One region of the Exiguobacterium sp. SH0S1 genome, then DNA from elsewhere that is predicted to be linked to it. Evidence: predicted binding sites of a transcription regulator. Region 1 holds the regulator's gene; each other region holds the start of a gene.
What was found. Region 1 encodes Rex, which represses fermentation and respiration genes when NADH is low (regulators of the CRP and FNR family bind a similar motif). Its sites were predicted from a motif close to TTGTGAAATATTTCACAA; they were not measured.

Region 2: the regulator Rex is predicted to act here: its motif matches at 2,976-2,993, upstream of pflB (formate C-acetyltransferase).
Region 3: the regulator Rex is predicted to act here: its motif matches at 4,425-4,442, upstream of arcA (arginine deiminase).
Region 4: the regulator Rex is predicted to act here: its motif matches at 2,323-2,340, upstream of EVJ20_RS10120 (DoxX family membrane protein).

What each region holds. Positions count from the first base shown of each region.
Region 1 is NZ_SJVC01000006.1:121,580-129,618, reverse strand. It holds gene EVJ20_RS13220 (ABC-F family ATP-binding cassette domain-containing protein) at 1-1,782, opposite strand, end outside; gene EVJ20_RS13215 (redox-sensing transcriptional repressor Rex) at 1,932-2,588, shown strand; gene EVJ20_RS13210 (twin-arginine translocase TatA/TatE family subunit) at 2,588-2,806, shown strand; gene tatC (twin-arginine translocase subunit TatC) at 2,810-3,598, shown strand; gene EVJ20_RS13200 (YesK family protein) at 3,874-4,167, shown strand; gene EVJ20_RS13195 (FAD-dependent oxidoreductase) at 4,361-5,707, shown strand; gene EVJ20_RS13190 (PspC domain-containing protein) at 5,747-5,929, opposite strand; gene EVJ20_RS13185 (RNA-guided endonuclease TnpB family protein) at 6,100-7,191, opposite strand; gene EVJ20_RS13180 (ABC transporter substrate-binding protein) at 7,444-8,039, opposite strand, start outside.
Region 2 is NZ_SJVC01000004.1:70,219-78,257, reverse strand. It holds gene EVJ20_RS11015 (hypothetical protein) at 1-408, shown strand, start outside; gene EVJ20_RS11010 (hypothetical protein) at 438-1,079, opposite strand; gene EVJ20_RS11005 (DEAD/DEAH box helicase) at 1,076-2,242, opposite strand; gene EVJ20_RS11000 (hypothetical protein) at 2,297-2,719, opposite strand; gene pflB (formate C-acetyltransferase) at 3,080-5,326, shown strand; gene pflA (pyruvate formate-lyase-activating protein) at 5,383-6,099, shown strand; gene EVJ20_RS10985 (NAD(P)-dependent malic enzyme) at 6,140-7,366, opposite strand; gene rsgA (ribosome small subunit-dependent GTPase A) at 7,574-8,039, opposite strand, start outside.
Region 3 is NZ_SJVC01000005.1:41,076-49,114, forward strand. It holds gene arcC (carbamate kinase) at 1-417, opposite strand, end outside; gene arcD (arginine-ornithine antiporter) at 433-1,908, opposite strand; gene argF (ornithine carbamoyltransferase) at 1,962-2,990, opposite strand; gene arcA (arginine deiminase) at 3,007-4,236, opposite strand; gene mgtE (magnesium transporter) at 4,572-5,930, shown strand; gene EVJ20_RS11900 (solute:sodium symporter family transporter) at 6,074-7,858, shown strand.
Region 4 is NZ_SJVC01000003.1:200,012-208,050, forward strand. It holds gene EVJ20_RS10105 (glycoside hydrolase family 55 protein) at 1-1,179, opposite strand, end outside; gene EVJ20_RS10110 (cold-shock protein) at 1,445-1,645, shown strand; gene EVJ20_RS10115 (pyridoxamine 5'-phosphate oxidase family protein) at 1,771-2,184, shown strand; gene EVJ20_RS10120 (DoxX family membrane protein) at 2,379-2,882, shown strand; gene EVJ20_RS10125 (DUF3817 domain-containing protein) at 2,965-3,261, shown strand; gene EVJ20_RS10130 (MFS transporter) at 3,287-4,552, opposite strand; gene EVJ20_RS10135 (helix-turn-helix domain-containing protein) at 4,663-5,853, shown strand; gene EVJ20_RS10140 (S66 family peptidase) at 5,858-6,844, opposite strand; gene EVJ20_RS10145 (winged helix-turn-helix transcriptional regulator) at 6,909-7,235, opposite strand; gene EVJ20_RS10150 (VOC family protein) at 7,342-8,039, shown strand, end outside.

The DNA of each region.
Region 1 (8,039 bases):
CAGCTGCTCGATTTCTTCAAGCCGAGCTTCGTGGCGCTCGATTGTCAGCTCGATCTCTTCGACCCGCTGTTTCAACCGGCGTTCTTCGCGCTGCTGTTCCTTGTCGGCGCGCTGCTTCTTGACGACGACTTGTTTCGTCTCCTCGCGGGCGAGCCGGGCAAGGTCCTCGAGCTCTTCTTTCTTCTCGACGTAATACGAGTAGTCGCCGAGGTACTCATCGATGCCGTTCGGCGTGATCTCTAAGACACGCGTCGCGAGCCGGTCGATGAAGTAACGGTCGTGGGAGACGAACAAGATCGTCCCGGGATAGTCGACGAGCGCGTTCTCGAGGATCATCTTCGAGTCGAGGTCCAAGTGGTTCGTCGGCTCATCCAAGACGAGCAAGTTCGGTTGCTCGAGCTTGAGCTTGGCGAGCGTCAGCCGGGCCCGTTCGCCGCCGGATAGTTCTTGGACGCGTTTCATGACGTCGTCCCCGCTGAACAAGAACTGGCCGAGCAGACTGCGGACTTCTTGCTCGCGCATGAGCGGCCAGTCGTTCCAAATCTCATCGATGACGCGGTTCGCGTCCGACAAGTTCTGTTGTTCCTGGTCGTAGTAGCCGATTTCGACGCCGGTACCGTAGCGGATGTCACCGGTGAGCGGTGGTTGTTGTTTCGTCAACACTTTGAGGAGCGTCGATTTGCCGACTCCGTTCGGGCCGACGAGGGCGACCGACTCGCCGCGTTGCAGTTGGAAACGCAAGTGTTGTGCGATCGGTTTTTCGTAGCCGATGGCGAGGTCGCTGCCGCTCAACACATCGTTCCCGCTTTGGCGTTTGATCGAGAACGACAACACCGCGCTTCGTTCGTCACCGTCCGGCACGTCCATGCGGTCGATCTTCTCGAGCCGCTTGCGGACGCTTTGGGCGCGTTTCGTCGTCGTCGCCCGGGCGATGTTCCGTTGGATGAAGTCTTGCATCTTGGCGATCTCTTCTTGTTGCGACTCGAACTGTTTCTTCTCTTGCTCGTAAAGCGCGGCCTTCTGCTCGAGGAATTTCGTATAGTTCCCGACGAAGCGGCGGCTGCGGTTGCGTGACAGCTCGTAGACGACCGAGACGACGCGGTCGAGGAAGTAACGGTCATGGGAGACGATGAGGACGGCACCTTTATAGCCGCTCAAATATTTCTCGAGCCAGCTGAGCGTCTCGATGTCCAAATGGTTCGTCGGCTCATCCAAGATGAGCAGGTCCGGGCTTTGCAGGAGCATCTTCGCTAAGGCAAGACGTGTCCGCTGTCCGCCTGAGAGCGTATCGATCCGACGTTCGAAGTCGTCCGGGTAAAACCGCATCCCGTGCAAGATCGAGCGGATTGTCGCTTCATACTGATAGCCGCCGCGGTCTTTGAACGTGTGTTGCTCCTCGTCATACGCCGCAAGCAGACGCTCGTAGGCGGCCGGGTCGTTCAAGATCCGCTCCGAGCCCATGTCTTGCTCCATCTGGCGGAGCGTCTTCTCTTGTTCGATCAAGTCGGTGAAGACGGTGAGCATCTCGTTCCACATCGTCTCGTTCGATTCTAATCCTGAGTCTTGGGCGAGATAGCCGATCGTCACGTCTTTTGGCTTCATGATGTCGCCCGAGTCATAGTTGTACTCGCCGGCGATGACTTTTAACAGCGTCGACTTGCCGGCGCCGTTGCGGCCGACGAGGGCGACGCGTTCGCCTTCTTGGATTTCTAGTTTGACATTCTCTAAAATCGGCTCGACGCCGAACGATTTGGATAAGTTGTTGACTTGCAGTAGGATCAAGTGAAAAAACCCCTTTCTCTCTGTTTAGTATACTTTATTTCTTCCCCTTTTCAGGTATATTCATTGAGTGCTTATGTGAATTCGTTTACAATCAAGGTGTATGAAATCAGATTCGTTTGAAACGCGTCGTAAAAAGGAGGCTCTTTCCGTTGAGTCAAAACGAACCAAAGATTCCGCAAGCGACAGCCAAACGGTTGCCACTATACTATCGGTTTATCCAAAGCCTACATTCGTCAGGGAAACAGCGTGTCTCTTCTGCTGAACTGAGCGAGGCGGTCAAGGTCGATTCGGCAACGATTCGCCGTGACTTCTCATACTTCGGTGCGCTCGGTAAAAAGGGATATGGCTATAACGTACAGTATCTGTTAGAATTTTTCCGTAAGACGCTGAATCAAGACGAGATCACGAACGTCGCCTTGGTCGGGGTCGGTCATCTCGGGACAGCGTTCGTCAACTATAACTTCCTTAAAAACAATAACACACATATCGTCGTCGGGTTCGACGCAGACGAGACAAAAGTCGGCACGACGATGTCAGGTGTCCCGATTCATCACGTCGATGAGATGGAACAGATTATGAAGCAAAACAAAATCGATGTCGCCATCCTCACGGTCCCGTCTGCCTACGCGCAACCGGTCGCCGATGATTTGGTCCGCTATGGCGTTCGAGGGATCTTGAACTTCACGCCGGCGCGATTGACTGTACCGGACACGGTCCGCGTCCATCATATCGACTTGTCGATCGAACTCCAGTCGCTCATTTACTTTATGCAACACTATCCATCCGCTGAGGGGGTCCATCAATAATGGAATTTCTACAATCATCACTCGTCGTCGGTATCCCAGGTGGCGTCAGTATTTTCGTCATCGCCATCATCGCGCTCATCCTCTTCGGGCCGAAGAAATTGCCAGAGTTCGGCCGGGCAGCGGGGCAGACGCTCCGTGAGTTCAAAAATGCCACGAACGGTATGATGAAAGAGCACGATGAGACCGACAAGAAAGAAATTGAGAAGAAAGAGCAGTAAGCCATGAGCCATCAACCTGATCAAGAACGGGCACTGTCCGATCACTTGACAGAGCTGCGGAGACGACTGATGCTGTCGGCATTTGTCGTCTTTGCCTTCTTTCTGATCGCTTTGCCGAGTGTCAAATACGTGCTCGCCTATCTGCAGGCGGACCTCGTCGAACGAGGGCTCGAGCTGAACGCCTTTGGGGTCGCGGACCCGCTCATGATTTACTTGAACTTGGCGCTCGTCATCGGGCTCGTCGCATCGGGTCCATTTCTACTGTATCAACTGTGGGCGTTCGTCGCACCTGGTCTGCATCCGAATGAACGAAAATGGACGCTCGCCTATATCCCGGTCATCTTTATCTTGTTCCTCATCGGTCTCGCATTCGCCTACTATTGGTTGTTCCCGCTCGTCCTCGATATCTCGACGGACCTCGGGCAAGACCTCGGTCTGACACAGATTATCGGGGCGACGAACTATTTCACGTTCCTGTTGCAACTGACGATCCCGTTCGGACTGTTGTTCCAGTTGCCGGTCGTGACGATGTTCTTGACGCGCATCGGTGTCGTGACGCCGTACTTCCTCTCAAAAATTCGGAAGTACGCTTACTTCGCCTTGTTCGTCATCGCGGCATTCATCACGCCGCCGGATTTGACGTCACACCTCATGGTGTCGCTGCCGCTCTTCTTCTTGTATGAGATCAGCTTATCGATCTCGCGCGTGACGTACCGCGGTGTGCTCCGACGTGAGAAAGAGGCGATGGTGAAAGAACAGATGGATTTGATGAAGCAAATGAATGAGAAATGAACACTACGTCATGAGACGTGGTGTTTTTTTATGCGAGTACATTAAACTGGAAGTGTCTTGAAAAGGGGCTTGGCCATCGTGTTGATCGGACTGTTTTTCCTTGTCGGTTGGCAAGTACCACGGTTGGCATAACGGTGCTTTTTGGTCGCAAAATGTCGTACTGAAACCACATGTTCTAAGTGATATTGGTCGTAAACGCTTTTTCTGCAACAAGGAAGTACTCTTGTCACATGTTAAGATAGAAACCAATCAAACACACGTCAGGGGGAGAAGCGATGGCTTGGGAATATTACGGGGACGCGCTCATCGTCACAGGGATGTTGACGACGATGCTCATACTCGTCGTGCTATCTTTTTTGAAGTCACTATACAGGCGGAAACTCGTGTTCCCGTTGACGCTCGTGGTGATGGGCTATATCTTGTTTATGGTCGGGCTCGCCTTCGTCCGCGGCTGGGACGGAATGGGTTGGAGTTTGATCGGCTTCGGTTTGTACGTGATCGGGCTCATCACATATATCGGTGTCGTCATCTACCAGTGGGTGAAAGCGAGACGCACGTCCAATTCATGATTAAAACCGTTCCGGTCGCGGAGCGGTTTTTTTGTCGTCACAACCGTCGTTCAAACTTTAGACATAATTACGTGAAAAACTGAGCAAAGGGATTGTCAAACCTTCTTGTGAAATAGTACACTAAGTTCAGAAAGCGAATGTGATATTTGTCACAAACACTAACTTGCCTACAACTCAAAGGAGAGACTACCATATGAAAATCGCAGTCATCGGATGTACACACGCAGGAACAGCAGCAGTCAAAGGCTTACTCGCCAAGCACGACAACCTCGACATCACCGTCTATGAGCGGAACGACAACGTCAGTTTCCTCTCGTGTGGGATCGCCCTCCACGTCGGCGGCGTCGTCAAACGCGCTGAAGAATTGTTCTACTCGTCACCGACCGAGCTCGAAGAACTCGGCGCGACGATGCGCATGAAGCATGACGTGTTGAACATCGATGCGGAAGCGAAGACGGTCCACGCCAAAAACCTCGAGACGGGTGCAGACGTATATGACACGTTCGACCGTTTGATCGTGACGACAGGATCTTGGCCGATCGTCCCGACGCTACCTGGCATCGAGATGACTGGGATCGAACTTTGCAAAAACTATGGTCACGCTCAGCGCATCATCGAGCGGGCTAAGGGTGCGACAAATATCGCCGTCATCGGTGCCGGCTATATCGGCGTCGAGCTCGTCGAGGCGTTCGAAGTGTACGGCAAGCACGTCACGTTCATCGACAGTGCTGACCGCATCTTGAACAAGTACCTCGACAAGTCGTTCACGGACCAACTTGAAGCCGACATGACGTCACGCGGTATCGACCTTGAGCTCAGCCAAACGGTCGAAGCGTTCCGCGGCACAGACGGAAACGTCACGCACGTCGTCACCGACAAAGGTGAGTTCGAAGCCGACCTCGTCATTCTATGTGTCGGTTTCCGCCCGAACACGGGACTGCTCGCAGGACAAGTCGACATGCTCGGCAACGGCGCCATCATCGTCGACGAATATATGCGCACGAGCAACCCGGACGTCTTCGCAGCCGGTGACAGCTGTGCCGTCTACTACAACCCGGCGCGCACACATGCTTACATCCCGCTCGCGACGAACGCCGTCCGCATGGGTACGCTCGTCGCCGAGAACCTCGTCACACCACGTGTCCGTTACCAAGGGACACAAGGGACGTCGGGACTCCGTCTCTATGACTGGAACATCGCCTCGTCAGGCCTCACGGAAGAAGCGGCCGGATTGTTCGGCCTCGACGTCGAGAGCGTCGTGATCGAGGACGCGTACCGTCCTGAGTTCATGCCGACGTCGGAGCCGGTCCAGTTCAAACTCGTCTATGAAGTCGGCACACATCGTGTCGTCGGGGGACAAGTGCTCTCGAAAGCGGATATGACGCAAGCGGTCAACACGTTGTCGCTCGCGATCCAAAACGAGATGACGGTCGAAGAGCTCGCCTACGTCGACTTCTTCTTCCAACCGCACTACAACAAGCCGTGGCACTTCATCAACAGTGGAGCGCTCGCGGCGATGAAAGACAAAGTCAACGCATAACGCAAAAGATTCGAAAGCAGCCGCTTTCGAATCTTTTTTTTATAGGTAACGTGGCGCGTCCTGCATCGAGTTGGCGAGGATGATGTAGACGAGGATGTTTCCGGGCATGATAAGAAAGAGTAACCGGACGCCGAGCGAGGACATGCCGAAGTACTCGGCGATGCCGCCGCAGACACCGGCGAGAGAACGGTCGGTCGCGGATTTTCGAAGAGCACGTTGCATAAAGTAGACTCCCATCTCGAATTTGATATGTAAATTTTACCATATGTGTAGTGAACTACTCACCACTTTTTTGCTTCGCAACTTGAAGTGGGAGCTTCTTGGGAAGACCATGCTTTGACCAGCCACGGTTGTGGACCAAGCTCGTCGGGCAGTCCCTGCCCTGGGGTGTTTCAGTCGGCGAGACCCAACAGGTTGAGGCTCGCGTTGACGTCGCGGTCGTGGTGCGCGCCGCATGCGGCGCATGTCCACTCGCGGACGTGCAGGTCCTTCTTGCCGCCGTTCTCGCCGCAGGCCGAACAGACCTGGGTCGAGGCGAACCACGGATCGGCTTGAACGAGCGTCCGGCCGTGGAACCTGCATTTATAGGCGAGCTGGCGGACGAACTCGCCCCACCCGGCGTCCCCGATCGACTTCGCCAGGCGGCGGTCCTGCATCATCTCCCTCGGCTTCAGCGTCTCGACCACGACGACTTGGTTCTCGTCGACGATGCGTCTAGACAGCTTGTGGAGGAAGTCGTGCCGTCGGTTCTTGACCTGCTCGTGTTTCTTCGCGAGGACGAGCCGGGCCTTCTCGCGGTTCCGGCTGCCGGGCTTCTTGCGGGAGAGCGCACGCTGCGTGCGTTTGAGCCGCGCCTCGGCCTTTCGTAGGTTGCGCGGGTTCGCGATCTTCTCCGTGACGAGCGCGTCGTTCGTCATGACGGCGAAGTGCCCGAGGCCGAGGTCGATCCCGATCTTGTGCTCGGCCGGGACCCAGGGCTCGTCGTCCTGCTCGACGAGGAGCGACACGAAGAACTTGCCCGTCTTCGTCATCGACACGGTCGCAGAGCGGATGGCCCCGTCGAAGATTCGGTGCTGTGTGAAGCGGATGAACCCGACCTTCGGGAGCCGTACCCGGTTTCCCTCGATGCGGATCGTGCCGTGCTGGTTGTTCGTCGTGTAGGACGCGCGCGCTTTCCGTTTCGACTTGAACACCGGGAAGCCGGCCGTCCCGGCGAAGAACTTCGCGAACGCCGTGTCGAGGTGCAGCTTCGCGTTCGCGAGCGCGAGGCTGTCCGCCTCGGCGAGGAACGGGAACAGCGGCTTGTAGGAGGCCGGCGTCGGCGGCTTCCGCTTCGGCCCGCCGTTCGCCTTCGCCTCCTCGTGGAGGGTGATGCGGTCCTCGAGCAGCTTGTTGTAGATGAACCGGGCGCAGCCGATCGTCCTGACCAGGAACTCGGCCTGTGCCGCCGTCGGGTGGAGCCTGTATTTGTAGCCCTTCAGCATGTCTCCCCCTCCTCCCGGCCGATGATCGTGATGAACGCCTTCCTCATCCGATACCCGCGACGGGGGATGGAGAATCCGACGGAATCACGAACTTCTGTTCGTCATATCTGTCACAGGGGTGGCCAAGAGGTTTATGTACGGGCGATTCATCTCCCACCTCTAAGCGTCTGGGCCTCGCCCCAGACGCTTAGAGGTGGGAGAATTCTCGCTTAATTATGTTAAAAAAAGCGCGCCGATTTGGCGCGCTTGTGCTTATTTCAAGATGGTGACGAGTTCGTCGAGCACTTCGTTGGCTGACAATACGCCGCCTGACGTGTTCCACGTATCGTCGCTCACTTCGGTCACTTCACCGGCCTTGACGGCTTTCAAGTCTTTCCAAAGCTGGTTCGACTGCCATTCTTCGGCCGTCTTCGATCCGTCCGCACCGCCGTATGTGAAGTAGACGATATGGTCGCCGTCCATTTCGGGGATGCGTTCCATCGTGACTTCTTCAGCGAATTCCGTGCGGTCTTGTGACGCTGGGCGTTTGACGCCGACGTCACCTAAGATGACGCCTGAGAAGCTGTCCGTGAAGTAGATGCGTGACGCGCCAGGAAGGAAACGTACGACCGACAATTCTTTGTTCACGGCGTCGCCGAGCTCAGTTTTCGTGTCTTCGACGTGTTGGTCGTAGTCAGCTAACACATCTTTTCCTTTGTCTTCGAGGTTGAGGGCGTTCGCGTAAAGCGCGAAGTTCTCTTGCCAGTCGCCTTTGAGCGTCTCTGACATGACCGTCGGTGCGATCGCGTTCAGTTTGTCATAGATGTTCTCTTGGCGAAGTTTCGTACCGATGATGAGGTCTGGATCGA
Region 2 (8,039 bases), on a different contig from region 1:
GGGGCGTATGAATCCTTCACAGAGAACGGGGAGACCCATTCTACCGAAACAAATCGTCCAGGACTGTTCGCTTATGACATCGAAACGAATAAAGTCGTCCAACTCGCTTCAAAAGCCGAAGAGTCAAACTTGACCGTACATGATAACGAGTTGATGGCGGTGCAACTAGACGGATCCGAAATCGTCGTCGATTTGATGACAGGAAAACCGTCGCCACGCCAAGTCATCGATGGTTCAGTTGGCACAACTACCTATGTCGGAAACCAACTGTACCACGTCCGTCCGACGAAAGACGGAGCCGTCATCGACGTATACGAGGACGGGAAAGCCGTCTCGAGCGCCGCGGTGAACGCGACGAACGAGGAAGCGAAGTTATTGCTCGATGGCGCCCAATTTTATGTGAGATAAAAAATAACCGAGAGGCGGCTGCCTCTCGGTTATTTCGTTGGTTTCGGGATGATGACCCCTTCTTCTAAATCAAGCAACATATCGATCAGTTCCGCACAAAACTCAGGGAACTGGTCGAGGAACGCACCTGGACCGACTTCATCCGTGAAGTCGATGTACAGATCCGCTACGTTGCCAGCCATCTTCGCTGGAAGTGCGAGGAAGGCCGACCCGAAGCGCCAGCTGCCACGGATGTCGAGCAGCTTGCCGAGCATGACGTCGCCTGGTTCGCGTACTTCCGGTAGCATTACCTTGTACGTCTCTTTCGTCTCCCAATCACGTAAGCCGTCTTCGGTCACTTCAAACACAGAGCACCGGGGGACGGCGAGACCGCGCAAGGCATGATAGAGAGCAGGTGACATGTCAGCTTTATGGTCCGCCAAATAGCGGCCGTGCGGTGTCATCCCGTCCTCATCCGTCTCAAAGAAGACGGCCCAATCGATGAACAAATCGCGGAACAGTTCGGCGTCTTTCAAGTGCCACGTGCCTTCCGAAGCGATCTCTTGGATATAGTTCGTCCACTGCGTGCTGCGTGCGAGTGCCGCTTGCTCGTATAACTTTTTCAGTTCGGCCAGCAATTCGGACTCTTCGACGAGCAAAGGGAAGGGAATTACTTTCCGGTCTTTTTTCATCGCCGTGGTCCTCGCTTGTCTGCAGGACGTTTGACGACCGGCGGTTTGTCTTCGATCCGTTTCTCGATGACTTCGCCACGGTAAATCTCAAGCTCTTTCAATTCGACACCGAGCTGGCGGGCGAACGATTTCAAGTGCGTCAAATCTTCCGGTGTCACGATCGAGAGGACCGTCCCGGCCGCGCTACCGCGAGCGGTCCGTCCTGAGCGGTGGATGAAGTCATCGGTCGATTCAGGTAAATCGAAATGGACGACGTGCGTCACTTCATCGATGTCGAGTCCGCGCGCTGCGAGACCCGTCGTGATGAGGAGCGGATATTCGCCTTTACGGAATTCGCGGAGCGTCTCGACGCGGGCACGTTTCCCTTTCAAGCTATCGAGCATACGGTAGTTCACTTTCATCTTATCGAGCTCACCTTTGAGCGGCGGTAAGAACGAGCGGTTGTTGATGAAGGCGAGCACTTTGACACCGTCGACGTGTGATAGGCGACGAAGCAATTCTGGCTTATAGCGACGTGTCGTCAACATATAGCCGTACGTCACTTGAGCACTGACAGTCCGTTCGACCTTCACGTGAACCGGTTCTTTCAAGAACGGGGCAGCCCAGGCTTGGAGCGTATCCGTCAACGTCGCCGAAACGAGTGAGATTTGATGCTCGTGCGCCGTATGGTTGATGATGCGCTCAGCCGCTTCCGTCAATCCGCTGTCGATGATTTGATCGGCTTCATCGAGCACGATCGTATGCGTCTCATGAAGCTTTAACTTTTTCTTCTCGATCAATTCAACGAGACGTCCTGGTGTCCCGACGATCAAATGCGGTTTTTTCTTCAAGCGATCGATTTGGCGCTTCAGTTCGACGCCGCCGATGAACGAGGCAATCCGGACGTCACCTTTTTCGGTGAAACGTTGCGCCACCGTTTGGATCTGCATGACGAGTTCGCGCGTCGGTGCGACGATGACGACTTGGATCCGGTCGTTCGAGGCATCGATTTTTTCAATAGCGGGTAAAAGATAAGCGAGTGTCTTACCTGTCCCTGTTGGTGCTTCGATTGTGACGTCTTTTCCTTCTAAAAGGGGCGGGAACGCTTCCGCTTGGACCGGCATCGGTTCGTTAAAGCCAAGGCGTTCCCAGGCTTCGTTAATGAATGGTTTTGTAAAGTTCATATCAGTTCTCCTTATCGTTGGGCAAAAACAAAGGAAGCATAAGCGCTCCCTGGTTCAAATATAGCGAACATGTTCAGTGTCTTGGTCAATCGATGAACGGAGCGTCTGTGTGTACACTTGCCCGTCCTCGACGAGTTTGATGTGCACGTCGATGTGCTCAGGTGAGGCTTCGACACCTTCGACTGTGAAGCCTTGATACACGCGGTATTCCAATTCCTTAAGCAATTTTGCATAGGCGTTTAGTTCTGGATACGTCGTCGCGACGTCGATTGGGCGCGACACGAGTGCGACCATTAAATGGTCACGGAAATCGATGAAATCCTCATTCTCGATATCGTCATCAAAGCGAATCCAAAAGCCTTTTTCTTCAAATTCTGTGATAAATCCGTCGCGCTTGTCTCCAGCCTCTTCGACTTTAAGGGAGATGCGGTCACCGGCTTTTAAGTTATGCTCGGCTGTTAATGGTTCATACGTCATGGGAAGAACCCCTTCCTCTTCTACAATGTTCTGCTTCCATTGTGCTCGATATAAGGCAAAAATTCAAGTTCTATCCCGAACCTGTGAGTTAAGTCACTACAAAAACTGTATGATTTTTCACAACTACTTAAAGATAATACAGAATTCACAAGAACGTGAACGGATAGGGATTCGTCTGTTTCTATGTAAGTTGAAAAACTACTATAACAGATAAAATAGCGCTTACAAAAACGGCGTAACACCAATGTTCATGAGATTGTTACAACTTTCACAAGAATGTAAAACATATTGTTCACGTTTTCACGTACACTCATATTATAAGGAATCAGGCAGTTATCTCAACTATGAGGAGTGACCATAATGGCAACTGAAATTAAATCAGCCTGGTCAGGATTTGTTCCTGGACAGTGGACGAACGAAGTGAATGTCGGTGAATTTATCCGCTTGAACCGCCACGAGTATACAGGGGATGACCGTTTCTTAGTCGGACCGACAGAGGCGACGAATCGTCTTTGGGGACAAGTGATGGAATTGACGAAAGAAGAACGGGAACGCGGGGGCGTTTGGGATGTCGATCAAAACACGCCGTCGACAATCATCTCACACGGACCTGGGTACTTAAATAAAGACCTTGAAAAAGTCGTCGGTGTCCAAACGGACGAACCGTTCAAACGCTCGATTCATCCGAACGGCGGCATTCGCATGGTCGACGCCGCGCTCGAGTCATACGGCTTCGAACCAAATCCTGAAATCACAAAAATCTATTCAGACATTCGTAAAACACACAACCAAGGTGTTTTCGATGCCTACACACCAGAGATGCGGGCGGCACGTAAGTCAGGGATCATCACAGGTCTCCCAGACGCATACGGACGTGGCCGGATCATCGGTGACTACCGTCGCGTTGCCTTGTACGGTTTAGATTTCTTGATTGCCGAGCGTAAAAAAGATTTGGCGAACAATGGCGGTTTCCTCTCGGAAGCAGACATTCGGACGCGGGAAGAGATGTCTGAACAGCTTCGTGCCCTTCAAGAATTGAAACAACTCGGCGCTGCTTACGGATTCGACCTCGGTCGTCCGGCTGAAACGACGCAAGAAGCCTATCAATGGGTATATCTCGCTTACCTTGCAGCTGTCAAAGAACAAAACGGTGCGGCGATGTCTCTCGGACGCGTATCGACATTCCTTGACGTGTACGCTGAGCGTGACATGGCGGCAGGCCGTTTGACAGAGTCAGACGTCCAAGAAATCGTCGATCACTTCATCATGAAACTCCGCATCGTCAAATTCTTGCGGACGCCTGACTATAACGAATTGTTCTCTGGAGATCCAACGTGGGTCACGGAATCAATCGGTGGGATGAGTGAGGATGGCCGTTCGAACGTCACGAAGAGCTCGTTCCGTTTCCTTCACTCGCTCACAAACCTCGGCCCGGCACCAGAACCGAACTTGACGGTGCTTTGGTCGACGAAATTACCGGAAGGATTCAAACAATATTGCGCGAAGATGTCAATTGAGACGTCGGCGATCCAATACGAGAACGACGACCTCATGCTTCCAGAGTTCGGTGACGATTACGGCATCGCCTGCTGTGTGTCACCGATGAAGATCGGCAAACAGATGCAGTTCTTCGGTGCCCGTGCCAATATGGCGAAAGCACTCCTCTACAGCATGAACGGTGGACGCGATGAGAAGAGCGGCGAACAAATCGCTCCGGCTTGGGACATGAACACAGAAGACGTCCTCACGTACGACAAAGTGTACGCTGACTTCGACCGGACGCTCGACTGGCTCGCAGAGCTTTACGTCAACACACTCAACGTCATTCACTTCATGCATGATAAATATGCGTACGAGCGGATTGAAATGGCGCTCCACGACCCTGAAATCTTACGGACGATGGCTTGTGGTATCGCTGGCCTTTCGGTGACGGCGGACAGCTTGTCAGCAATCAAATATGCGACGGTCAAACCGGTCCGGAATGAATTCGGCATCGCTGTCGACTTTGAAACAGAAGGCGACTTCCCGAAATTCGGAAACAACGATGACCGTGTCGACGCGATTGCTGTCGAACTCGTAGAATCGTTCATGGAAAAAGTCCGGAAACACAAAACGTATCGCGACGCGCTTCATACGCAATCGGTCTTGACGATCACGTCGAACGTCGTCTACGGCAAGAAAACAGGTAATACACCGGACGGCCGTCGTGCTGGTGAGCCGTTCGCACCGGGTGCGAACCCGATGCACGGCCGCGATACGAAAGGAGCGGCAGCGTCGCTCTCGTCAGTCGCTAAACTTCCGTTCGAACACGCGCAAGACGGTATCTCATACACGTTCTCGATCGTACCGAAAGCACTCGGTAAAGAAGACGTCGCACGTGAACTTAACTTGGCGGCACTTCTTGACGGCTATATGGGTGGCGAGCACAAAGGTCACCACTTGAACGTCAACGTCTTCAACCGTGAGACGTTGCTCGACGCCATGGAACATCCAGAAGAGTATCCGCAGCTCACGATCCGCGTATCAGGTTACGCCGTCAACTTCATCAAGTTGACACGCGAGCAACAGATCGACGTCATCAACCGGACGTTCCACGGTTCATTGTAAGTAAAGGCTTGGCGGCCTTCGCTTGAAGGCCGCTCATTCGTTAGGAGGTCATCTCGATGACAATGGGATATGTACACTCGGTCGAATCGTTTGGAACCGTTGACGGCCCGGGAATTCGTTTTATCGTCTTTTTGCAAGGTTGTGCGCTTCGCTGCTTGTATTGCCACAACGCTGATACGTGGGATTTTAAAAAGAATAACCATCGTTCGGCCGAGGACGTCATTCAAGAAGCGCTCAGCTATCGTCCGTTCATGGAAGCATCAAAAGGCGGCATCACAATTTCAGGGGGCGATCCGCTCGCGCAACCAGAGTTTTTAGAAGCGCTGTTGCGTGAAGCGAAAAAACACGGGCTCCACACGACGCTCGATACGTCGGGTGCACTCCGTCCCCCTAACCTTGACGCCATCTTAGACCACACCGACCTCGTCTTGCTCGATATTAAACATATCGATGACGACATGTGCAAGAAACTGACAGGACGGAGCAACGCCAACACGCTCGCGCTTGCTGAACACTTATCCGAGCGCGGAACGAAAATGTGGATTCGCCACGTCCTTGTCCCGGAATGGACGCTTGATGAAGGGGCGCTCCGGCGCACGGCGGCGTTCATTCAAAAACTCGACCACGTCGAGAAAGTCGAAATCTTGCCGTATCACGAGATGGGCGTCTATAAATGGGAGGCGCTCGGCCTCGACTATCCGTTAAAAGGCATCAAACCACCGACGACGGAAGAAGTCGAGTGGGCGGAAGGGATCTTACAAGGTACAGTCTAAAAAACTGCGCAGACCGTTATGGTCTGCGCAGTTTTTCGTGTTATAGCCGCTTATCACGTACGTGGCGGCGAATGGCGTCCTCGTCGAGCGGACGGTTGGCGACACCGGTCTCGACAGCAGTCTTCGCGACGGCAATCGCGACGGCCGGTGCGACCCGCTCGTCGAACGGGCTCGGGATGACGATGCCGTTCGCGAGGTCGTCCTCTGTCAACAAGTCGGCGATCGCATGGACGGCCGCTTCTTTCATCTCTTCGTTGATCTCTGACGCCCGGACGTCGAGCGCCCCACGGAAAATACCGGGGAAGGCGAGGACGTTGTTCACTTGGTTGGCGAAGTCCGAGCGACCGGTCGCGACGATGCGGGCACCAGCGGAAGTCGCGAGATCCGGCATAATCTCCGGCACCGGGTTCGCGAGGGCGAAGATGATCGAATCTGTGGCCATCGAGCGGACCATGTCCTCGGTGACGGCGCCTGCGGCCGAGACACCGATGAAGACGTCGGCCCCCTCGAGCACGTCTGAGAGTGTGCCGACGTGGAGCTTCCGGTTCGTTGCCTTGGCGATCTGGTCTTTGAACGGGTTCATGCCGTCGGCGCGTCCTTCATAGATCGCACCTTTCGTATCACAGATGACGAGGTCCTCTACGCCGAAGCGCTTGAGCAGCTTGGCGATGGCGATTCCGGCGGCCCCGGCTCCGTTCATGACGACACGCAGTTCAGGCATCGCTTTGTCGACTAAACGGAGTGCATTGACGAGGCCGGCCAAGACGACGATGGCCGTCCCGTGTTGATCGTCATGGAAGACCGGGATCGGGAGCGTCTGCTTCAACCGGGCCTCGATCTCAAAACATTCGGGTGCCTTGATGTCTTCTAAGTTGACGGCGCCGAACGTCGGGGCGAGCAGTTCGACCGTCCGCACGATCTCATCGACGTTGTGTGTGTCTAAACAAATCGGGAACGCATCGACCCCGGCGAAACTTTTGAACAGGACGGCCTTGCCTTCCATGACCGGCAACGCCGCTTCCGGACCGATGTTGCCGAGCCCGAGTACGGCGCTTCCGTCCGAGACGACGGCGACCGTGTTGGCGCGCAACGTATATTCATAGGACAGCTCTTTATTTTCAGCGATGCGGCGGCACGGTTCGGCGACGCCCGGTGAGTAGGCGAGGCTGAGCGCTTCTGTCGTGTCGACGTCGACTTTTGGTGTCGTTTCCAATTTACCGTGGTGCAAAGCATGCATCTCGAGTGCGCGTTCGTTCAATGTTTTCATAACTCTCTCCCTGTGTGCGTACGATTTTTTGTCTGTCACAATCGACTACATTGTATCGAAGAAACCGCTTACTTTCGAGCGTTTTACCTGCTATGGACGCAATTATTTCTGAACGATTGTTCATATATGTAGAATTGGTCTTAACATTTGGTGCTAATCATAAACGAAAACAAAAAGAGTCGCGGATATTCCGCAACTCCTTTGATTTCATGCTCTTGTTTTGCGCTGTTTCTTTTCTGCTAGTCGTGCCGCTTCGGCTTGGCGTTTTTCAGCGTAACGCAGCTCGCGTTCGAGTTTGACGTAACTCGCATACCGTTTTTTATCGAGCGCACCGGTCGCAATCGCGTCGCGAACGGCACAACCGGGTTCGGCTTGATGCGAGCAGTCACGGAACCGGCATCGTTCTGACAACTCCTCGATATCGCTGAACGTGTCGTCGAGATGATCGGCGCCGTCCCAAAGACCGAACTCACGCATGCCGGGCGTGTCGATGATGAAGAAGTCGTCGACGCGGAACAGTTCGCGGTGCGTCGTCGTATGCTTACCGCGCTCGTCGCTTTCGCGGACGGCTTGCGTCTCGGCGAGTGTTTTCCCGGCAAGCGCGTTTGTCAGCGTCGATTTCCCGACGCCGGACGAACCGACGAGGACGAGCGTGCTCCCGCTCGGCAGTGAA
Region 3 (8,039 bases), on a different contig from region 1:
CGCTTCTGAATAGAAGGGACCGATCGGCTTCGTCGGGTGACTGAAGGCACTGTCGTTCGGATCGACGACACACCGCGTCACGATCGGGGCGACGGAACGTTCGAGGCCGCGCGACCGAAGCGCCTTCGTGAGGGCGTTCTCGAACCAATACCCAATCATCCCTTGCGTCATCGCCCCACAGACGTCGAGCGGCATCGCCGGCGTCGCCGCACTGTCCGCGGCCGCCTGTTGCAAAATCAAGTTTCCAACTTGAGGGCCGTTCCCGTGCGTGATGATGACGTCGACGCCTTCTTCGATAAGGGCGACCAACGACTGGGCCGTCGCCTCGACGGCCCGAATTTGAGCGCCCGCCGTCGCATCTTTTCCTTGTTGAATCGCATTCCCGCCTAAGGCGATGACTACTCGTTTGTTACGCATGCTCGATTCCCCCGATCATATGACTGAGATGTTGCCTGATACAATCCGTACGACTGCCAAGATCGCGAGTCCGGTCAAGATACCAGCCACGATCCATTCGGTTTTCGTCAACGTCTTAATTCCGTTCTCACGCTGCGCTTTAATATAGAGCAGCGTCCCTGGTGCATACAGAAGTGTCGTGAGCAGTAAATAGTCGATACCGGCCGCGTAGATCAACCAGATCCCGTAAATCGAGGCGACCGCACCGATAATAAGGTCACGCGTCCGACGTTCCCCGGCATCATAGCCAATCCCGTTTTTGGCGACTTTGACTTGGTAGAACGCCGAGAACGCATACGGGATCAAGATGGCGCTCGAAGCGAGTGAGAACGCAAAGTTATAAGCAGCGTCTGAGAACAGGAAGGTGAAGAGGAACAACTGAATCAACCCGTTTGTGAGCCAGAGTGCATTGGCCGGTGCGTTATTTTTATTCTCTTTCGTGAACCATTTCGGGAAGACACCGTCTTTACCGGCGACAAATGGGATTTCCGCCGCAAGCAACGTCCATCCAAGCCAAGCACCGAGTACCGAGATGACGAGGCCCCCGTTGATCAGCATCGCGCCCCACGGTCCGACAGCCGATTCGAGCAAGTACGCCATCGCCGGTTGCGAAGCGTTCGCCACGCTCTCAGGGTTCAGCAATCCGAGTGACATGATCGAGATGAGCAAGTAAATGACGAGCGTACCGAGTAAGCCGATGACGGTCGCTTTCCCGACGTCCGAGCGCTTACGGGCCCGGCCCGACAAGACGACCGCCCCTTCGACACCGATGAATACCCAAAGCGTGACGAGCATCGTCGACACGACTTGGTCTCTCACACTGCCCCACGAGAAGCCGCCTTGGCCCCAAAAGTCGAACGTGAAGTTATCGATATTGAAGAAGAACAAGGTGATGGTGATAAAGGCAAAAATCGGAACGAGTTTCGCGATTGTCGTGATGATGTTGATCATCGATGCTTCGTGGATGCCTCGTAAAATCAACGAGTGTACGAGCCACAACATGATGGAGGCGCCGATAATCGAGGCGATGTTTTGACCACCTTCAAAGATCGGGAAGAAGTAACCGACCGAACTGAACAATAGTGTGGCGTAGGCGACGTTACCGAGCCAAGCGGATAACCAATAGCCCCACGCCGAGTTGAAGCCGACGAACTGGCCAAAGCCGGCGCGAGCGTAACTGTATACCCCGCCGTCTAGGTCAGGGCGACGCATCGTCAAGTTCTGAAAACTGAGACCGAGCGTGATAATCCCGATACCGGTGATGACCCACCCGATCAAAATAGCTCCGGCGTTCGCGCCTTGGGCCAAATCGGCCGCCAAGTTGAAGGCGCCCCCTCCAATCATCGAACCGACGACGAGGGCTGTCAGTGCACCAAGACCTAACCGTTGATCTTTTTTGCCAGGACTTGCACCAGCCGAACCACTTGAGTCATGATCTAATTTAGTAGACATATAACTCATCCCTTCCGTTTAGTACGAATGAGGAGGACATGCCTCCTCGTTCGTCAGCGTTCGAGCCATTCAAACGTATCGGTGAGTGTCGCCGCCATGACGGCTTTGATCGTGTGCATCCGATTTTCCGCCTGATCGAACACGTATGAATGGCGGCTGCGGAACACCTCGTCGGTCACTTCCATCTCTTTCAGTCCATATTGTTCATGAATCGCTCGCCCGACCTCGGTCTCTAAATCGTGGAACGCCGGCAGGCAATGCAGAAACATGACGTCTTTATTTCCGGTCTTCTCGACCATGTCCATATTCACTTGGTACGGATGAAGGAGCTTGATCCGCTCTTCATATTCAGCTTCTTCGCCCATCGATACCCACACATCGGTATAGATGACGTCCGCATCAGCGACAGCTTCGTCGATGCTCTCCGTCAAGGTGATGCGTGCTCCTGTTTCAGCCGCGACCGAACGCGCGTAATCGACGACCTCGTCAGACGGCCAGAGCGATTTCGGCGCACAGATTCGCATGTCCATGCCGACTTTGGCACCACCGATCAACAGCGTGTTGCCCATATTGTTGCGTCCATCTCCAACGTAGACGAAACGAATGCCAGCCAAATCACCTTTTTGTTCTTTGACGGTTAAGAAGTCGGCCAAAATTTGCGTCGGATGATACAAGTCCGTCAAACCGTTCCAAACCGGGACCCCGCCATCCCGTGCAAGACCTTCCACCGTTTCGTGAGCGAAGCCACGGAATTGGATGCCGTCGAACATGCGTCCAAGCACGATCGCCGTATCACGGACCGATTCTTTTTTTCCGAACTGGATATCCGATTTCCCGAGGTATTCAGGATGCATGCCGAGGTCGATTGCCGCAACTGTGAACGCACAGCGCGTCCGTGTCGACGGTTTTTCAAACAAGAGCGCCACGTTCTTGCCTTCACAAATCCGGTGGGGAATCCCTTGTTTCTTTTGACGTTTGAACGCTGCTGATAAGTCGATCAAGTAGTTCAGTTCGTCCCGCGAAAACTCGTTAAGCGATAAAAAATGACGACCTTTCAAATCAAAGTTGAACGTTGTGGACATGTGTGTCTCCTCCTCGTTAAATATCTTCACGGATAATTGGACAACTCATACAACGCGGGCCTCCACGGCCTCGTGATAACTCACTCGACATGATTTCGATGACTTCGACCCCTTCTGAACGGAGCAGCTCGTTCGACACGTAGTTCCGGTCATACGTAACGACGACACCTGGGGCGATTGCGAGCGTGTTCGACCCATCGTTCCATTGCTCGCGCGCCGCAGCGATGGGGTCGCCCCCACCACATGGGATCAACACGATTTCCTCTAGGCCGAGAGCCGATTTCAACACTTTCAACAAATCAGTGTGTTGCGTGATGTGCAGCTCACCTTCCGCGTTCAACGTCAGCTCGAAGATGTTCATCTTGCCGCCCGGTCCTTGGATGAAAGGATGGATCGTGAACTTATCGTGGTCGACCATCGTGAAGACGGTATCAAGGTGCATGAACGCACGCGACTTCGGAATCTCGATGGCGATGACTTTCTTGAACGTGCCCCCGTTCGCGAGCAAGTTGAGGGCAACGCGCTCGATTCCTTGGGCGGTCGTCCGTTCCGATATCCCGATGGCGACGACTTCTTTTGATAGGACGAGTTCGTCCCCGCCTTCCATCGCGAACCGATAGTCACGATCCGACCAGATCGGGATATCATGCTTCGCAAAGCGTGGATGGTATCTCATAATATATTGCGTGAACAGTGATTCGCGGCGACGCGCCGGTTCTTTCATGCGATTGATCGACAAGCCGTTCCCAATCGCCGCGGCCGGGTCGCGCGTGAAGTACAGGTTCGGCATCGGGTCGAGAAAGAACGGATACGTGTCCTCGATCATCTCGTGCAGATGACGGCGCTTTTCGCGCTTGATCTCGGTTTTACGGATACCGGCCATGACCGTCTCGATCAACTGTTCGTTATCATAAGCGAGTAAATACTCTTTGAGCGTCTCGTATGAACCGTTAATATTTGATTTTGATTCCGAAAGAATGTCGGCGACGAATCGTTCACGTACGCCAGGCAGCGATAGTGTCTCTGCCATCAAGTTTTCTAAATAGAGCACCTCGACGCCCCGGTTTTGTAGCACGCTCGCAAAGTAGTCGTGCTCTTTTTGAATGACCGGCAAATGTGGAATGTCGTCGAACAAGAGTCGTTCCAAATACTCCGGCGTCAAATTTTCAAGTTCGCGTCCTGGACGCTTCAATAGTACAGTCCTTAGTTCACCAATTTCTGAATACACGTGAATCGGATGTTTCAGCGTTGTATCCCGTGCGGTCAATTGATCCGTCATCGATATCATCTCGCTTCCTCCTAGTGATTCGGGTGTGTTTCTACCCTTACATTATCAACTTACCCGATTCCGAGGCGGGTAATTCCGACGTTCTGATTGTGGTCGATTTCACAAAAAAATGGATACAATATAAGTCAAACTGAATGAACAAACGGTTGTGAATCAATGAACAAGGAGAGAGCAACGGTTAGGATGGATACACGATGTATGAACTGTGAATAAAATCCATTATTTTTTCTTTTCAAATTAAGGTACGATAACGACAAGATACGAAAAATGACTTTAGAAAAGGAAGTGAGTCGATGGCCATCGAACGTACAGAACGCGCGCGTCATGAAGCCCAAGTGACAGCGCTCATCCAAAAAGGGGATCCGGTCGATTTCCGCGACGTGTTTTTAACACTTCACCCGGGTGAACAGGCCGACATCTTCATCGAACTTAACCAACCCGATCGGGCGTTTGTATACAGCGCTTTATCACCTGAAGAGTACACCGATTTATTTGAAAAATTAGAGCTCGATGAACAACAGCAGTTCATCCAAGAAATGCCACGCCCGTATGCGGTCAGCGTCTTAAACGATATGTTCTCGGATAATGCCGCCGACCTCATGACCGAACTTCCGGACGATTTCATGAACGAACTGTTCGAACAGATGGACGAGACCGAGGCGACCGAGGTCAAAGACTTGATGCGCTATCCAGATGATACGGCCGGTGCCATCATGACGACCGAGTTCATCGTGTTACAGGCCGACAAAACGATCGGGGCGACACTCGAAGAGTTGCGTGACCTCGGTCCTGAAGCTGAGACAATTTACTATTTATATGTAATCGATGTAGACCGACGTCTCGTCGGCGTTGTGTCGCTCCGTGATTTGATCGTTTCCCCGCTCGACCATCTCATCGCTGACATCATGGGGCGGCGGGTCGTTTCGGCCCACGTCATGGCCGATCAAGAAGACTTGGCCCGAACCGTCCAAAAGTATGACTTGCTCGCGCTCCCGGTCATCGATAGCGATGATCACCTGCTCGGCATCATCACCGTCGACGACGTCATGGACGTCATCGAACGCGAGACGACCGAAGACTTTGAAGAGCTGTCCGCGACGAAAGGCTCGTCTGACATCAACATGGGCCCGGTCGAGGCAGCGAAAAAACGTGCCCCTTGGATCATCAGCCTCATGTTCCTCGGGATGATCACCGCATCGACGATCGGTGGATTTGAAGATACGCTCGAGACGATCGTTTTGCTCGCCGTCTTCATGCCACTCGTCATGGGATCGGCCGGAAACGCCGCCACCCAGTCGCTCGTCGTCGCCGTACGTTCGATTGCGCTCGGCACGATCAATCGGAAAAATGTCGCCAAGATGATTCGCCGGGAGTTCGGAACCGGTGTCCTGCTTGGACTCGCCTGTATGGTCGTTATTTTCGGGGTCATCACGGTCCTGTACGATAGCGCCTTGATCGGCATGATCGTCGGCTTGTCGATTTTCGCCTCACTGAGCGTTGCCACGATTGTCGGTACACTCGTCCCGCTCTTGATCAACCGCCTGAAACTCGATCCGGCCGTGGCCTCGGGTCCATTCATCACGACGGTCGTGGACAATCTCGGATTGATCATCTACTTCACTGTCGCCACTTCATTGCTTCGCTTTTTCTGACACCTGACGTTTCAGGTGTCTTTTTTCGTGTGAGCTTTGTTACGGTTTGTTTACAAAAGCGATGATGGGAAATAATTATCGTGCCAGGCGGGTAATTACGAAAAGTACTTATAGATAAGAAGTAATACAAGGAGGGATAAATAGTGACGATTCAACAAGTTATATACATATTAGTGACCGGAGCCTTATTCATGGGACTCGTCGCTTACGTATCCTATCGCCTGACAAAAGGAAAAGTCGACAGCGCCGATGATTATTTCTTGGCTGGTCGCGGGCTGACCGGTCTCTTCATCGCCGGGTCACTCCTGCTCACAAACTTATCGGCCGAGCAGTTGATCGGCTTGAACGGGCAGTCGTTCGCCGGCAACATGTCGGCGATGGCATGGGAAGTGACGGCCGGGATTGCCGCCATCATCATGGCACTATTCCTACTGCCACGCTTTCTCGGCATCGGGATCACGACGATTCCTGAGTTTTTAAGTCAACGCTATGACGAGGACGTCCGGCGCTTGACCGTCCTCTTGTTCTTGTTCGGTTACATGTGCGTCACGATTCCGTCGATGCTCTATTCCGGCGGCCTCGCGGTCCTTCAGCTCTTCGACGTGCCCGAACTGCTCGGAATCAGCTTTGAACAGTCACTTTGGCTCGTCATTTGGTTCATCGGTATCATCGGCGCTATCTACGCCATTTTCGGCGGCCTCCGCGCCGTTGCGGTGTCGGATACACTCAACGGCATCGGGCTCATCATCATCGGCTTCCTCGTCCCGACGCTCGGCTTTATCGCACTCGGTGACGGCAGCGTCGTCGAAGGGATGAAGACGATCGCGACGTCGAACCCTGAAAAGTTGAACGCGATCGGGTCATCGAACGACTCGGTGCCATTCCTATCCATCTTCACCGGAATGATTTTCGCGAACTTGTTCTACTGGGCGTTGAATCAATATGTCATTCAACGGGCTCTTGGGGCTAAAAACCTCGCCGAAGGACAAAAAGGTGTCCTCTTCACCGGTTATTTGAAGTTGCTCGTTCCGATCTTTATGCTGCTTCCAGGCATCATCGCGTTTCACTTATACGGCACGAACATGGACAAGGCAGACCTCGCCTATCCGAGTTTGATCGCCGATTTGTTACCGACGTGGCTCATGGGCTTCTTCCTCGCCGTCTTGCTCGGCGCGGTGTTCAGCTCGTTCAACTCATTGCTGAACAGTATCGCCACACTGTTCGTGCTCGACATTTATAAACCGAAGTTCAAACCCGATGCCTCGGACAAAGACTTGATCCGGGTCAGCAAATGGTTCGGGACGTTCGTCGCGCTCGTCTCGTTCTTCGTCGCACCGAACTTGATGTACGCGCCGGACGGTCTTTGGGACTTGATTCGCCGTTTCACCGGTTTCTTCAACATCCCGATTCTCGTCGTCGTCTTGATTGGCATGCTCGTCAAGCGCGTGCCGCCGATCGCCGCTAAAATCGTCATCGGCTTCCACGTCATCACGTACTACTTCTTAGTCTGGGGTATGAAACAGTGGTTCGGATTTGACCTTGGCATCAACTTCATCCACATCTACGGCATCTTGTTCGTCATCGAGACGAGTATCATGTTGTTGTTCGCCAAACTGCGTCCGATGCAACAAATCAAGCCGATCCGGATCGACCTCGGTCGGGTGAAACCTTGGCGTCATGCGATCTCGACGTCAATCATCCTCATCGCCTCGATGGTGTTCGTCTACTTCGTCTTCTCTCCGATTGGTCTTGCCTATGCGGACGGGATCGTCTCGGGCTGGTTCTGGCCAGCGACGCTGACATTGTTCGCCGCGACGAGCGGTCTCGTCTGGGTATCGTACCGGTACTGGCTCCCGAGATACGAGGTGTACTTGAACAACCTTGGAACGACCGAAACCGAGCTCGAAGAAAAAGCGAGCGGCGGGTGACCTGCCTCTTTACAAAAACACCGTTCCTGCTGAAATGAATCAGTTCGAACGGTGTTTTTTCATCTGCAAAATCGCCTCACCATAAGAATGACACCTATCATTTTTCCATTATTTAGGTTAATGTGTAATGGTATGATTTACATACTTAGAAACGGAAAGGAACAGCCAAACGTCGGAGGTC
Region 4 (8,039 bases), on a different contig from region 1:
GTATAGCTTCGAGCGTACCGGTTCAATCGATAGTAAATTCGTCCCCGAGATGAACCGCGCCGTCTTCGACTCGGGATCGTCGGCCAAGTGGTGTCCGATGTGGCGAAAATTGAAGGACCGATTATCACGATACGAGACGTGCCCAAAAATATGGACGTCATGGGCGGCCGAGGACGTACCGTGGGCTTTCACCTCGACGCCTCCAAAACAACCTTCCGTCATATTGTTGACGAGCACGACGTGACGCGAACCGTCATCGACCTCGATGCCGTTTGAATTGGAGAAGCCGTGGGCGTGCGTACGTCCGTGCGGGTGATGACAGTAGCAGTTCGTGATGTAGATGGCGTCGCTATGATGCGTCGTGATGCCGTCGTCCCCATAATTCGTCGCCTCGCAGCGGTCGAGCCAGATGTAGCGGCTGCCTTTTTTGGCACGCAACCCGTCCCCGAGGTAATGGTAGTGAGGGGCGGTGATATCGAACGCGTGCAGCCCGGCACCTTTGGCGGTGACGTGATGGACCCAGGCGAATTTGACGTGGGCGAATGTCAACGCGCTCGAAGCCGTGTCTCCACTCGACGTCCGATCGACGTCGCCAAGGCGCTCGACGTTCCAGTCGAGCGTCAGATGGGCGACCTCGATGTGATGGTTCCCATAAAACGGTGTCGCATTTCGCAGCAGCCGGCGATGCTTCGGTGTGCCGTCGGCCAAGCGTAATACCGTGTCCTGCTGTCCCGCACCTTCGAGCACGCAGTTCGAGGGGATCCGGACGCCACGGACGATATAGACACCGGCCGGCACGTGGACGTGGCGGTTCGACCGAAGCGCGAGCCGGAATGCGAGCGTGCAGTCCGTCTTGCCGTCCCCGACGGCCCCGTAATCGGTCACGTCGACGTGATGGCGTGTCGTCTGCAGTAAATTCAAATGTTCCGCGTCGAGACGACGCATCCAGACGGGCCGGACGAGATCGTCGACGACCTCGAGCGGGAGTGCACTCGTCACCGGTGTGATTCGTTCCGTCATCGGCAAGTGGGAGCGGTACGACTTCGATTGGTCAGGATAATGGTCGTGTCGCGTCGCTTGATGCCAAGCGAGCGTCTCCGTCAATAGCTCATCTGTCGACCAGGCCGCGTGACGGGCGATGGTGGCAGCGATATGCGTGCGGTCAATTTGATTCATCATATGAGTCGTCCTCCTAACGTTCACTACATGTGGTGTACCCGTTTTGAAATTATTTTTAGCAAACCGAAGTATTTAGTAGACAGAAGCATTTATCCATGGTATATTACATATGTGCTTAATTAAGAATAGCTGGAAACATAATTCACAATCGCTTGGGATTATTTTTCATGAAAGATAATCCAACAAGTTTTGTGCTTTTTTTTGGTCAGTTTTTTCTAGTAAGGCACTACTAGAACGCACAGCGTTTATTTCAGGAGGGTTCATTATGAACACAGGTAAAGTAAAATGGTTTAACTCAGAAAAAGGTTACGGCTTCATCGAAATGGAAGGCGGAGACGACGTATTCGTACACTTCTCAGCAATCCAAGGCGACGGCTTCAAGACACTTGAAGAAGGCCAAGCAGTAACTTTCGAAATCACTGACGGAGCTCGTGGCCCACAAGCTTCTAACGTTGAAAAAATCTAATCTTCCTTTCCAAGGAATTTTATAACCTGCTCGCTTCGGCGAGCAGGTTTTTTCGTGTCTTCGTGTTTAATCAAATGCCGCAAGGGAATGATTATACGAGTGACTATGATAAGGGGGCTTTTTAAATGGATGCTAAAACAACGGCACAACAAATTCTAGATGCAAGCAACGTCGGAACGATGGCCACGGTATATAAAGGGAAGCCGCACAGCCGATACATGACGTTTTTCCATGACGGTCTGACACTCTATACGGCAACCTCGAAAGATACGGATAAAGTCGATGAGTTGAAGAACAATCCGTATACGCACGTCTTGATCGGCTACGACGGGGACGGGGTCGGCGACACGTATCTAGAGATTTTAGGAGAGACGTCGGTGTCTGATGACGAGTCGATGAAAGAAAAAGTGTGGAACGAAAAACTTGAGGGCTGGTTCGACGGCCCGGATGATCCAAAACTCGTCATTTTAAAAATCTCACCGCAATCGATGCGTGTGATGAATAAAAAAGGCCAACCGCCACAACAAGTTGATCTTTAAATCAGTGGAAGCGATGTCTCGAGTAGACATTGCTTTTTTTGGTGCAATTTCCAAAAAGTGACTGACCTGTGACACACATATGAACGAAACGTGAACTATTGTCTCAAGCTATGTGAAAACATGAACATGGGTGATATATTGTGAATGTAATCACATATAAGCCATCATTCAACCATTCAAAAGGAGGAATTATCATGTTCACAAAGTTTTGGCAAAACCACAACATCGCAACCGGCATCTTGACGGTATTACGGATCTGGCTCGGCTATCAATGGCTCACAGCCGGATGGGGTAAAATCACGGGCGGCTTCGGATCAGAAGGCTTTCTGAATAATGCGCTCACGCTTGCGACGGGAGATCACCCGGCGGTCGCCGGCTGGTGGGCAACATTCCTTGAAAACTTCGCGATCCCAAACGCAGCACTTTTCGATATCTTAATTCCATACGGTGAGTTCTTGGTTGGTCTCGGTCTCTTGCTTGGTGCCCTCACACGCAGTGCGGCTTTCTTCGGACTCGTCATGAACATGGCATTCTTATTGTCAGGGACGGTCAGCACGAACCCGACGATGTTGATCGTATCGGTCTTGATTCTCGTCGCGGGCTACAACGCAGGCAAGATCGGCGTCGACGGTTTGTTCCTTCGCCGCTTCGTCGAAACAAAAATTTCGCATCGTTCACCAAATCGTCAAATAGCCTAACGACTTTCTAACGTTCCCCTGTGACAAACTTCACCTCTATCGGCTACGATGAATGTAGCATCGATTAAAAAGGAGAACGGATATGAACGCAACTCGATTCAAATGGCTCGGTTATACAGAGGGGATGTCATTCCTGCTCTTATTGTTGATTGCAATGCCGCTCAAGTATTTGGCTGGCATGCCGCTAGCCGTCAGCATCGTCGGTGCGGCCCATGGTTTCCTGTTCGTCGCTTACGTGGCGGCAGCGGTTTACATGGCGTGGCGCTTCAACTGGGGCTTCAAAGTACTAGTCCTCGCGGTCATGGCTTCGGTCATCCCGTTCGGACCGTTCTTGTTAGAGAAACGAGTCCTTCCATCAACAGAGAAGACATCGAACTGAAAAACGTTCGATGTCTTTTTTTCGTTCATTGATGTGTCGGCGCGCTTTCGACTTCAGCCAGTACCGTCGCTTTTTCAGCGGTGATATCGTGACGGATGCGGTGCATCGCGAACAGCGTGATCGAAAGCAGGCATACCATGCAAATCGCATAAAGTGACGTGACCGACATCCATTCGCTCAATAACCCGAACGACACGAAACCGAGCGGGGTGATCCCCATCGCGAGCGATTCGAGGACGCCCATGACACGACCGAGGTAGCTTGGTTCCGTGTTCGTCTGCAAAAACAGTTGGATGGGAATATTGATGCGGATGATGAAGAAACCGCTCAACAAAGCGAATCCGGTGAGGAAGACGATGGCGGGTGTGACCGAGAAGTCGAAATAGAGCGGGACGGCCGGGCCGATAAAGAGGCAACCCATGACGATAAGCGATGTGCGGACCGTCGCTAGACGATACTTGATCTTAAAGAACGGCAGTGCGTGGGCAAGTGAGGCGACTAAAAATCCGACTGCGAACATACTTTCCAAAAAGCCGAACTGGAGCGGGCTGACCCCGATCTGCTGCAAGGCGGCAATCGGGAATAGGACTTCTGAAGCGACGAAGAAGAAGTTGAGGAACGCCGCAAGAATCGTCAGCGTCCATAGCACGCGTTGGCGTTTCAAATAGCGGAAACCGGAGCGGACGTCGTCCCACGTCGATTGATCGGTGGAGACATGTTCATACGCTTGGAATGTGAGACGTGAGGCGAACAGGGCGGCGATAAGGAACAAGAGGGATGAGCTGAACAAGAACGCTGAAATCGGTAATAGCTTGAACAGCGCCCCGGCTAAAAGTGGCGTGCCAATGCTTGAGACGGAAATGATACTTTGGATGAGCGAATTGGCGCGTTGAAGCCCGTCTTCGTCGAACAGGAGTGGAATCGAACTCGTCAACGTGACGGACAAGAAAGTGGAGACGATAGAAAGCAGACATGTAATAATCAAGAAAGCAGGGACGCCGAACGTCCAAATGAGGCTCGCGGCCCCGGCCAAGAAGAACAATAGCCCGTTGAGCGATTCCATCGTGATGATGACGCGTTTTCGGTTCAATTTGTCGGCATACGCACCGGCAAACGGCGATAATAGAACACGAGGCAACGTCCCGGCCAGTAAGACGAGGGCGAACTGGAGCCCAGATCCGGAAGTCGTCAGCACCGTCAATCCGGCGACGAACGTGAATAGGCTGGAAGCGAACAACGACATGAATTTCCCGAGCAACAACACGTGCAAGTTCGAGGTAGAAGTAGTCATACATAGTCTCCTTTGCAATTAAGTTCAATGTGATTTAACATTATAATAGACGACAAAGAGAGATTTGTAAACAATAAGTTCAATTAAATTTAACTTTTAAGAGGTGTTCTATGATTGGACAACGGATTAAGACGTTACGAAAAGAAAAAAAGTTGACGCAAAGTCAACTCGCAGACGGCATCATCACGAAATCGATGCTCAGTATGATTGAGAACGGGAAAGCCGAAACGTCGATGCGCAGTCTGCGCGAGATTGCCAAGCGGTTGGACGTGTCGGTTCAGTCGTTACTTGTCGATCCTCGCGAGGCGGAGCTGCAAGCGCTCGTCGAAGACATCGAATACGCCCAATTGAGCCTTAATCCATGGGACGAGGAAGCTACCAAGCAGGCGCTATCCCCATATTTGACGACAGAGATGAACTCGGTGTGGCAAGGGAAGGCATACGTCATTATGGGAGATAACTTAAAACATGGCGATAAGCGCAGTGAACTGTTAACTTATTATGAGCGAGCAATCAATTTGTTCGAACGGCTCGATGAAAAAGATGAGCTGGCGATGGCACTCATCGGGAAAGCTTACTACTACATTTTGTGGAATCAGTTTGAGGAAGCGAGCGAACAGTTTGATCGATTGGAATTGTTAGACGTGCGAAACATGTCGTCACGAACTCGGATTGAATATGCGATGCTTCTCGTCATGAAAGAAATGACGTATGAAGGGAATCTATCTGGGGCCATCCATCATCTAGATTCTGCCCTTAAACACATGCATCAGACGAGAACGTATTATCGAGCCGACGATGTGAATCGGACGATTGCATTATGTGCTCTTTACCTGAAAGACGAACAACGGATCAATGAGGCGTTTGTGAAAGCAAGGCAGTACATTCAGTTCACGGACGAACACGTGGCCAAAGTGCGTCTCGCTTTGTCAGAGGCACTTTATGCCATCCACTACGGCCGCGTCGAGCAGCTCGGGCAACAGATTAAGGAAATGGAGCGACTGTTGGGTGATGATTACTCGTTCATCGCCGCGATCGAGATGTCACAAGGAGTCTATTATGCGATGAAAGGTGAGATGGAACTCGGAGATATGGCTTTCAAGCGGCTATGGGAAGGGATGGACGGTTGGAAGACACATAGCTTGATCGATCAGGCCGTCTATTTTGAAGGGGTGCTGATTGGTGCGAGTTACGGGTGTGGGCTCGAATTAGTGCCTTCAATCGAAGGATCTGTTCAAAGGTTTCCCGAAGGATTTTATCGGACACATTTGACCGAATTGCTACAAAAAATCAAGGGCTGAATCCTCAGCCCTTGAACGTTTGAATGAGCGTGCCTTTCCCGTCCTCGACTTGAATCGAGGCATGGGCACCGTTAATGAGTGTCAGTTGTGGTGGCACGTGCCCGCAGTCGATGTCATAAATGATGGGAACGTTGAGTAGTTCCTGTAGTTCAGCGTAGACGTCTTCTGCCGTATAACCTTGTACCGGTGGTTGGGCATCGCTGCGGCCGAACAAGATGCCTGTCGTATGATCAAACCAACCGGCCCACTTCATTTGAAGCAGGGTCCGTTTGAGTGCCGGTACATCCATTTCGGCGTTCTCGAAATACCAAAGAATCGGTTCATCGTTCAAATGAGTCTGTTGGAACTGAGCGACGTCACCGTAAGGCGTCCCAATCGTATGCAAGAGGACGTCGATACAACCGCCGAGCAGACGACCGGTCGCTTCCATCCCACCGAGTGATTTCCATACGGTCGGCTCGGTCAAATGGTAGACGCATGGACTCGGATTACCGTGCTGCCATTCTTTTTGAAATTGCTCTGAAGACAGTTGAATGACGGTCTCGCCGTGTTTCGTCGATAAGACGTCGAGCCAACGCGAACTCGTCGCATCCCACGATTCCCCGCGCAGATCGACAAGGTTCGTCCCGTGAGCCGAGGCGATGCCGGTCTTGAGCGTGTAGACGAATAAAAATAAGCTGACGTCAGAGTAGCCGAGCATCCACTTCGCTGGGAGCGTGTCCCAAGCGATTTTATCGAGTAGCTCGAGCAACAAGACGCCGCCCCATGGCGGGATGATCAAATCGACGTCCTCATCGTGGAACAGTCGCGTCATCTCTTCGGCACGCACTGCGGCCGGCGCCGATTTTGCTTTGTGTTGTGTCCAAACAGACGGTTCAAATTGAAGCGTGAAGCCGTGGCGTGCGAATAAACTATGACGCGCGGCTGGTACTCCGGACGACGGGGCGGTTACGCCGACGTGGCGACCGGTCAACTGTGGATAACGAATCATGAGATCCTCCTGTGGATAAGTGATGGGCAGTGATACGGAAATGAGTTATCCACATGTGGACAATTTATTTTTGTTGCATGCGCGCAGCGTGCTTCATGCCCCAAGCGTTCATCGTCTCAAGTACCGGGATAAGCGTCTTGCCGTACTCGCTCAACTGATAGTCGACGCGCGGCGGGACTTCCGGATAGACGGTACGGATGATGATATCTTGCTCTTCTAAGTCACGCAACTGGGCTGTCAAAATCTTTTGGCTAATGTTCGGGAGCGAGCGTTTCAGTTCACTGAACCGGAGCGTCCCCCCGTTGATGAGCGCGAGTAAAATCGATGGTTTCCATTTACCGGTGATCAGTTCGAGTGCGGTATCGACTTCACAGCTTGAGATCATCGTCATGAGTCTCGCTCCTCTCTAAGTATCCTTTCGGTAACTATACCACCTTTTTGTGCCGTCTTCTGCAAACGGGACACGGCATGTATAGTAAAGAGAGAGGTGAGAAAACATGAAATTAACCAATATCCAACTCGGACCGGTCACGCTCCGGGTCAGTGAATTAGAAAACATGAAACAGTTTTACGAACAAGTCATTGGAATGGACGTACTCGAAGTCGGTATCGACCGCGTCACGCTCGGTGCGCCGAATACGCCGCTCGTCATCTTGCATGAAGTCAAAGGTGTGCGTCCGAACCGAAAGGCGGCCGGCTTGTTCCACATGGCAATCTTGCTTCCGGACCGCGTCGAACTCGGACGCATTCTCCGTCATTTGATCGAGCGACGGATTGAAGTCGGTCAAGGCGACCATTTGGTCAGTGAGGCGTTTTATTTGAACGATCCGGAAGGGAACGGCATCGAGCTGTATGCTGATCGGCCACGTGAGAAGTGGGAATATGAAGCGAACGGTCACGTGAAGATGTCGACCGATCCGGTTGAGTACGAATCGATGCTCGAGGCGGCAGCGGACCGTCCGTTCACAGGTCTTCCTGTCGGGACGACGATGGGACACGTTCACTTTAAGGTACGTTCCCTCGAAGCGGCGAAATTATTCTATCAACATCGACTCGGGTTTACCGTCACGACCGATTCATACCCGGGTGCACTGTTCCTCGCGGCCGACGGGTATCATCATCACATCGGTGCGAACGTCTGGGCCCGTCCGACTGAACCGATGAACGACGAGGCGGGACTTGAAGCATGGACGCT